2 linked regions of the Verrucomicrobium spinosum DSM 4136 = JCM 18804 genome follow. The protein of the gene in region 1 binds, or shares a complex with, the protein of each later gene. Links are inferred from orthologs where the notes say so. Each region holds a gene or a part of one and is shown on either strand. Other genes may lie near its edges.

Region 1 (3,239 bases):
GGGGAGACACAAGACTGGAAGACTCCAGACACAAGACTTGAGCGTCGCCTGGGATGACCGCGCCTTCGCTGGCGACAAGTTGATCCCCGAAGGGGATTTTTAGCACAGCCCAGTGGTTGGACGAGCCTCAAGCGAGTCAACCCTGGGTACCTCCGAGGAGGAGGATCAGGTGGGAAGGCCAGTAGCATCCGCTTTCTCCCCACCGCCATCAACACCTCCATGTCGCACGAATGCCCCTCCAACCAAACCCCTGGGAACGGTCAACCCCCAAAAACTTCACCCAGCATTTGACAGCCTTTCCTAGCTGGGTATCCTCCCTGCCCCACTCTACCCAACCAGCAATCGTATGCCCACCGTTGATATCATTTTGAAGGAGAAAATCGCCAATCTCGGTGCCGAGGGCGACGTTGTGAAAGTGAAAGGCGGATTCGCCCGCAACTTCCTGATCCCGCAGGGCAAGGCCTATGCTGCCAACAAGGGCAACCTCCGCCAGTTGGACTCCCTCAAGAAGGTCCGCGCGGAGCGTGAGGCCAAAGAGATCGAAGAAGCTGAGAAGATCTCCACCAAGCTCAAGCGCCTGAAGCTCAAGCTCACGCTTGCAACCGGCCAGGCTGGCAAGGCTTTCGGCTCCATCACCACCATCGACATCCAGAAGGCCGTTGCCGAGAGCGCTGCCAAAGTGGAACTCGACCGTCACCAGATTGAGCTCGAGAAGCCCATCAAGAGCACCGGCACCTTCGAAGTGCCCGTCAAGCTTCACGCTCAAGTCAACTGCTTCCTCAAGATCACCGTCACCGCTGCTGACGGCACTGAAGTCGAAGCTGAAGAGACTGAGGAATAAGCGAGGGCTTTTCCAGCTGCCTCCGTTTACCTGCTGTTTTTTGGACCCCGCACAGATATCTGTGCGGGGTCTCTTTTTCTCTGTGTTGTTCACATAAATTCACAGCGTTTCCTTCTCGCTCGTCCATTGATTTTCGATTAGCATCGTCCCCGCCCCATGCCAGAGCCCGCCTCCAACGTCACCCCGTTTGACCCGGCAGCCGCCAATGCCCCGGCGCTGCAAAAAGGAGGCCAAGGCAAAAAGAAGGGAGAGGTTGATCCCCTAAGTGACATCAACCGCGCCATGCCCTTCAGCGATGACGCGGAGAAAGGCGTGCTCTCCTGCTTCCTGCAGAACCCGACGGACCTCATCAACGATGCGCTGACGACCCTCCCGGTCGAAGCCTTCTACCACCCTGCCAACCGCCTCATCTATGAGGTGCTGCGAGAGTTCAACAACGACGGTCGCCCGATCGACCTCGTCTCCCTGTCGCACTACCTGATCGACAAGGGCCTCATCGACAAGATCGGCGGGCCCGCCACTCTCGCGGATCTTTACTCCTTCGTCCCCACCCCGGCGCACTACGAGTACTACAAAGGCATCCTGCACGACAAGCACCTGCTGCGTCGTATCATCAGCGCCTGCACGGAGAGCATTCAAAACGCCTACGAGTACCAGGAGGACGTCCCCCTCTTGCTCGACCGCGTGGAGCAGCGCATGCTGAGCGTCCGTGAGGACACAGAGTCGCGCGATACCATCAAGCCCCTGCGTCAGCACATCATGGAGGCCGTGGATACCATTGAGCACCTCCTGCTCAACCCCGGCCAGATGAACGGCCTCTCCACCGGCTACCGGAAGCTCGACCAGCTCAGCACCGGCTTGCAAGGCGGGGAGCTTTTCGTCATCGCCGCCCGTCCCTCCATGGGCAAGACCTCATTCTGCATGAACATCGTCGAGTATGTGGCGGTGGAACTGCAGCGCCCCGTGGCCTTCTTCAGCCTGGAAATGAGCGCCTCCGTGCTGGTCCAGCGCCTCATTGCCGGCCGCGCCGGCGTGAACATGAGCAAGCTCAAGAGCGGCCTGCTCAACCGTGAGCAGATGCGCGCCGTCACCACCGCGTGTGGCCAGCTTCAAAAGTCAGAGATCTTCATCGATGAAACACCCGGCCTGGACATCATGGAGTTCCGCGCCAAGGCCCGCCGCTTGAAGAAGCAGCACAACATCGGCCTGATCACCATCGACTACCTCCAGCTCATGACCTCCGGGTCCAAGCGAGCCAAGGAGAACCGGCAGATTGAAATCGCAGAAATCTCCGCCGGCCTCAAAGGCGTGGCCAAGGAACTGGACCTGCCCATCATCGTGCTCGCCCAGCTCAACCGGGCCGTGGAGCAGCGCAAAGGCGGCCGCCCCATGTTGAGCGACCTTCGTGAATCCGGCTCCATCGAGCAGGACGCCGACATGGTCGGCCTCCTCACCCGTGACGATTACGCCGGCAGCAAGACCGAAGTCGGCACCGAGGAGGAAGAAGAAGCCAAAAAAGGCAAAGCCGTCCTCATCATGGCCAAAAACCGTAACGGCCCCACCGATGACGTCCCGCTGAGGTTCATCGCGGAGTACATGAAATTCCTCGAACGCGAGCCCGATCCGGATGAGGGGCAGTAGTCCGGTGCGTCAGTAGTCCGGTGCGTCAGTGGGCAGTGCGTCAGTGGGCAGTGCGTCAGTGGTCAAGGTGTTGGGGCTGGATGATAGTGGGGACGTGGCGTCAGCTTGCGGGAGTTGGTGGTTCAGCCTCCTTCACTACCGCTGCACCGTAGCACCTCCCTCTCTGCTGACCGAGGAAACAACGGCGGCATGTAATGGGGCAGTGCGTCAGATTGGGGCGGCTTGGGAGTGGCGGGGGTATGGCGGATGTGTTTCGAGGTCTCCAGCAGGGCGGTGTGGGTCCCCCTCTCGTCGGCTGAGGTCCGCGCCGGGGTTGGAGTACCGCTTTCAAGCGGAATCACCCCTCACACGTCCCATGACGTCCGCCCCCATCCAGCCGGGAGATCGAGTCTCACCGCGAGCACCTCAACAACTCTGCGACTCCTGATTCGATCACGTATACTCCAACCCTGCTGCGGAGCCGGGGCAGTGATTTGATCGGGCCGGTTGGGGCGTGAACGCTGGCGGCAGCGTAGCGCAGATTGCCAATCTGCTGTGCCGCCGATTGGCAATCGGCAATCGGCATTCGGCGCTGGAGGGGTTGGCCGTCATCCAGCCTGGAAGCGCCGTCAGGGGACGATTGTCACGGACCGGCACCGGAATCCCCTCACTCCCTTTGCTGGCACCCCGCCCTCTGATTTGCCATCGCATCCCGCTTGCAAGATCTTGTGACTACGGCGTCACTGTGGCAGACCGAGGGCCCATCCCCTCCCCCGCG
Region 2 (3,199 bases), 620 kb from region 1 along the record:
CGGATGAGGATCTCATCCATCAACTCAGGGGTGACGAAGCCATTGGGCAGGCTCTCGTTAAAATCGTCGAAGGTCAGGTAGTCCTGCTCCTTGGCCAGACGAATCAGGAAGCGGAGTTTCTCCTGAATCTCCGGGGCATTGATGTCATCGTGCTGGGGCGGCGGCGGTTCAGACGCGCGCGACGACTTGGGTGGACGTCCACGACGACGCTTGCCATTGACCTGAACGGGGGCCGGAGGTGGGGGCGTCGAACCATCCGGCAAAGGATGTTTACGAGGACGACCACGACGACGGCGATGCGGGGTCGGTGGAACCGATGTTGCACCCTCGTTCAAATCCGTATGCTGGGGGTTTGCAGATGCACTCATGAAGCCGGAAGCGGAAGAATCTTCTGGAGCCTAGAGCTACGGTCAAGAACTCTTTGTACAGTTGAGGAAAGCCTTTAGCCATCTCAGGAGCGAAACAGTTCATTTTTGCCCGAAAATCACTCTTTCCGTCTGGGTGGTGGGATTTTTGAAAATTGGCGGGTCATGCAAATCTAAAATTCATCAGCCCCATTCACTCAGTAATCTTGTTTGCTGGGAAGCTGAGCGCGCCGGACGCCGATTTCCCCCTTCAACCGTATCACCTCTTGTTGGAGCAGGATGACTTCATCCTTCGCCAGCCCTGGCTGACGGAGTCTGGTGGTCACATTTTGATAGAGGTTCTCCAGCCCCTGGAATTCGATGTGCTGCAGCGTCTGGAGTGCCGTCTCGATGGAAACCCGCTGGGGAGGCTCTGCCACCACACGGCTGAAAGCGCGCTCCTCTGCCGGGGTCAAAGTGGTCAGAAAGGCGCTCAAGCCTCCCGAGGTGGAGAGGTCAGACTGGGATTTGAACACCAGTTCCAGCAGTTCACAGCCCGGCACTGCTGCCAGAGCATCCAGCTGAGCATGCGTGCGAATGAGCGCCAGCACCTCTGCAGAAGTCACCGCCAGACGAATCATCTGCCGGGCATGGGGATGAGGAGGCGGCAGTTCCGCCTCTTCTGGCCGGTCTGTGGCACCAGATGCACCTGACCCCGAAGCCCCGTTTCCACCATTTTTGCCTGCCGCGGCCTTTTGCTGCTGATTGGCGATGGATTTGGCAAGCCGGGCCACCTGCTTGCGGAAATCGGACTCCAGGATATTGAGGCGTACGCAGACCTTTTGAATGGCCGCGTCCCGGGCAATGTTGTTGTCCAGCAGCTGGATCATGGTGGCCATGTCCCCCGCAAACCGCGTTTTCTCCCGAGTCTCCGCCATGTTGCGGGTGGAAGACGCATAGTCGATCATGTGATCGAAGAAATCCCGGGCGTCATCCAGCTTGGCCTGAAACGCCTGAGGCCCCTCCTTCCGGATCAGCGAATCTGGATCCTCCCCCTGCGGGAGAGGTGCCACTTTCACCACCAGCCCAGTGGGTGCCAGGATGTGGAAGGCGCGCTCGGCCGCCTTGTACCCGGCATTGTCAGAGTCAAAACAAAGCACCACCTCCTCTGCATGTCGCTTCAGCATCCGGGCGTGAAACTCCGTGAACGCCGTCCCCAGCGGGGCGACCACATTCTCGAACCCACTCTCGAACGCCATGATCATGTCGATCTGGCCTTCACATACCACTGCACGGTTCGCCTTGATGATGGCGCGCTTGGACTTGTCCAGGCCGAAGAGGACCTTGCTCTTGTTAAAGAGCATGGTCTCCGGAGAGTTCAGGTATTTCGCAGCTTTGGCGTTGGAATCCAGCAGCCGCCCGCTGAAGGCGATGACCTCTCCGTAGTCGTTGCGGATGGGGAACATCAACCGATGTCGGAAACGCGCATAGATTTGCCCTCCCCGACCAGAATCCTCATCACCCCGGGCCAGAATACCTCCAGCCACCAGCAGATTCTCCGTGTACTTGTGCTCCTCCGCCCACTTCATGAGCATGGGCGTCGAGGCGGGAGCGTAGCCCATTTCCCAAGATTTGGCGGTCGCCGCATTGATGCCACGGGACTTGAGATAGGCCCGGGCCTCCTCTGCCACCTGCCCTTTCATCAGCAGCAGGTGAAACCAGGCAGAAATGTCCCGATGCAGTTTGACCAACCCGTTGCGGATCTTGGCCGTGCGCTCCGCATTGGCGTCCCACACCTCTTCTTGGATGCGAATGCCGGCTGAGTCTGCCAGACGCTTCACCGCGTCCATGAACTGGAGACCATCATGCTCCATGACAAAACGGATGGCGGTGCCCCCAACCCCGCAGCCGAAGCAATGGTAGGAGCCACGCGCGGGATTCACGTAGAACGAGGGGGTTTTTTCTCCATGGAACGGGCAGAGGCCCCGCCAGTTTGTCCCCACCCGGCGCAGCTTCACGTAGCGCCCCACGAGATCCACGATGTCCGTGGCCGCGAGCACTTGTTGAAGCGTTTCTTCCGGGATTCGAGCCATACGCCAAGTGTCAGCTTCGACGATACAAACTCCGTCAGCAAGTTGTCACAAAAAGTCTCCCAAGAAAATCGCCACCCTGCCTACCGCTTGCCACGCTTGTTCTTCCCTCTCCCTACCTGCTGACCTCGTGCTCCGTCACCGTCTTCCAAGGCATCCTCCACCGCTCCTTGGATTGGGCGCGGGCCGTCACCGCCGAGTTTTTCATCCAACACCTCCAGGCGCTGAATGAGATCCGCCAGATGCTTCCGCGGATAGGGGCCACCCGCAGCTGGGCAAAAATGAGTGCGGCAGCCGAACGGGCGGTGCTGGTAGATCATGCAGCGGCCATTCTGCCCCAGCAGCGGGCAGGCTCCGTCCCCATTGGGACGCACAGGCAGCTTCTTCCGGCCACTGGCCCGCACGCCGATCGCCGCATACCGGGCCTCCCCCAACGTGAGCATGGGGGTCCGGCCTGTGAGGTGAAACTGGCAACACTCCGTGAGCATGCTGCACTGCCTCTCCAGGGGACGCGCCTCGACAGCCGCATAAATGGCGGCCATTTCACTGCGTACTTCAGCATCCGAGAGCGACATCCGCCCACCCTACCCAAAAAACTGCAATTTGCCACTCCCCCTTATCCCTTCTCCCTCGTCCCTTTCCCCTCTCATTTAAACACCGTATCCACCCCCATGGCACTGTCCTTGGCGAAGCTGGGGATCCATTGAGGCCGACGTCGGGACACGACCCGAAAAATGAGCGACAGCGTGTGCAGGGTGAGCAACC

What was found.
Region 2: the proteins of dnaB (region 1) and dnaG are in contact, whole or in part, in a crystal structure (PDB 2R6A), measured with the Geobacillus stearothermophilus proteins. The link is inferred for Verrucomicrobium spinosum DSM 4136 = JCM 18804 from one-to-one orthologs. Residues at the interface, in WP_033016901.1 of Geobacillus stearothermophilus: Ser13, Glu15, Ala16, Gln18, Glu91, Leu92, Asp94, Ala95, Val96, Pro97, Thr98, Ala99, Ala100, Asn101, Tyr104, Tyr105, Ile108; in WP_049624496.1 of Geobacillus stearothermophilus: Lys456, Leu457, Leu458, Pro459, Ala460, Asn463, Ala464, Leu467, Leu535, Leu536, Ile537, Ala538, Gln544, Glu545, Asp548, Tyr549, His552.

What each region holds. Positions count from the first base shown.
Region 1 is NZ_ABIZ01000001.1:5,201,988-5,205,226, forward strand. Bases 317-3,239 are described here. They hold dnaB (replicative DNA helicase), read left to right. Parts: upstream 317-997; coding sequence 998-2,482; downstream 2,483-3,239. Other genes in these bases: rplI (50S ribosomal protein L9), read left to right, coding at 347-841. UniProt on the Escherichia coli protein: The main replicative DNA helicase, it participates in initiation and elongation during chromosome replication. Travels ahead of the DNA replisome, separating dsDNA into templates for DNA synthesis.
Region 2 is NZ_ABIZ01000001.1:5,820,051-5,823,249, forward strand. What follows is about bases 1-2,883. They hold dnaG (DNA primase), read right to left. Parts: upstream 2,438-2,883; coding sequence 563-2,437; downstream 1-562. Other genes in these bases: rpoD (RNA polymerase sigma factor RpoD), read right to left, coding at 1-368; VSP_RS23575 (zinc/iron-chelating domain-containing protein), read right to left, coding at 2,518-2,883. Also shown: more of VSP_RS23575, read right to left, coding at 2,884-3,009; VSP_RS23580 (hypothetical protein), read right to left, coding at 3,081-3,199. UniProt on the Escherichia coli protein: RNA polymerase that catalyzes the synthesis of short RNA molecules used as primers for DNA polymerase during DNA replication.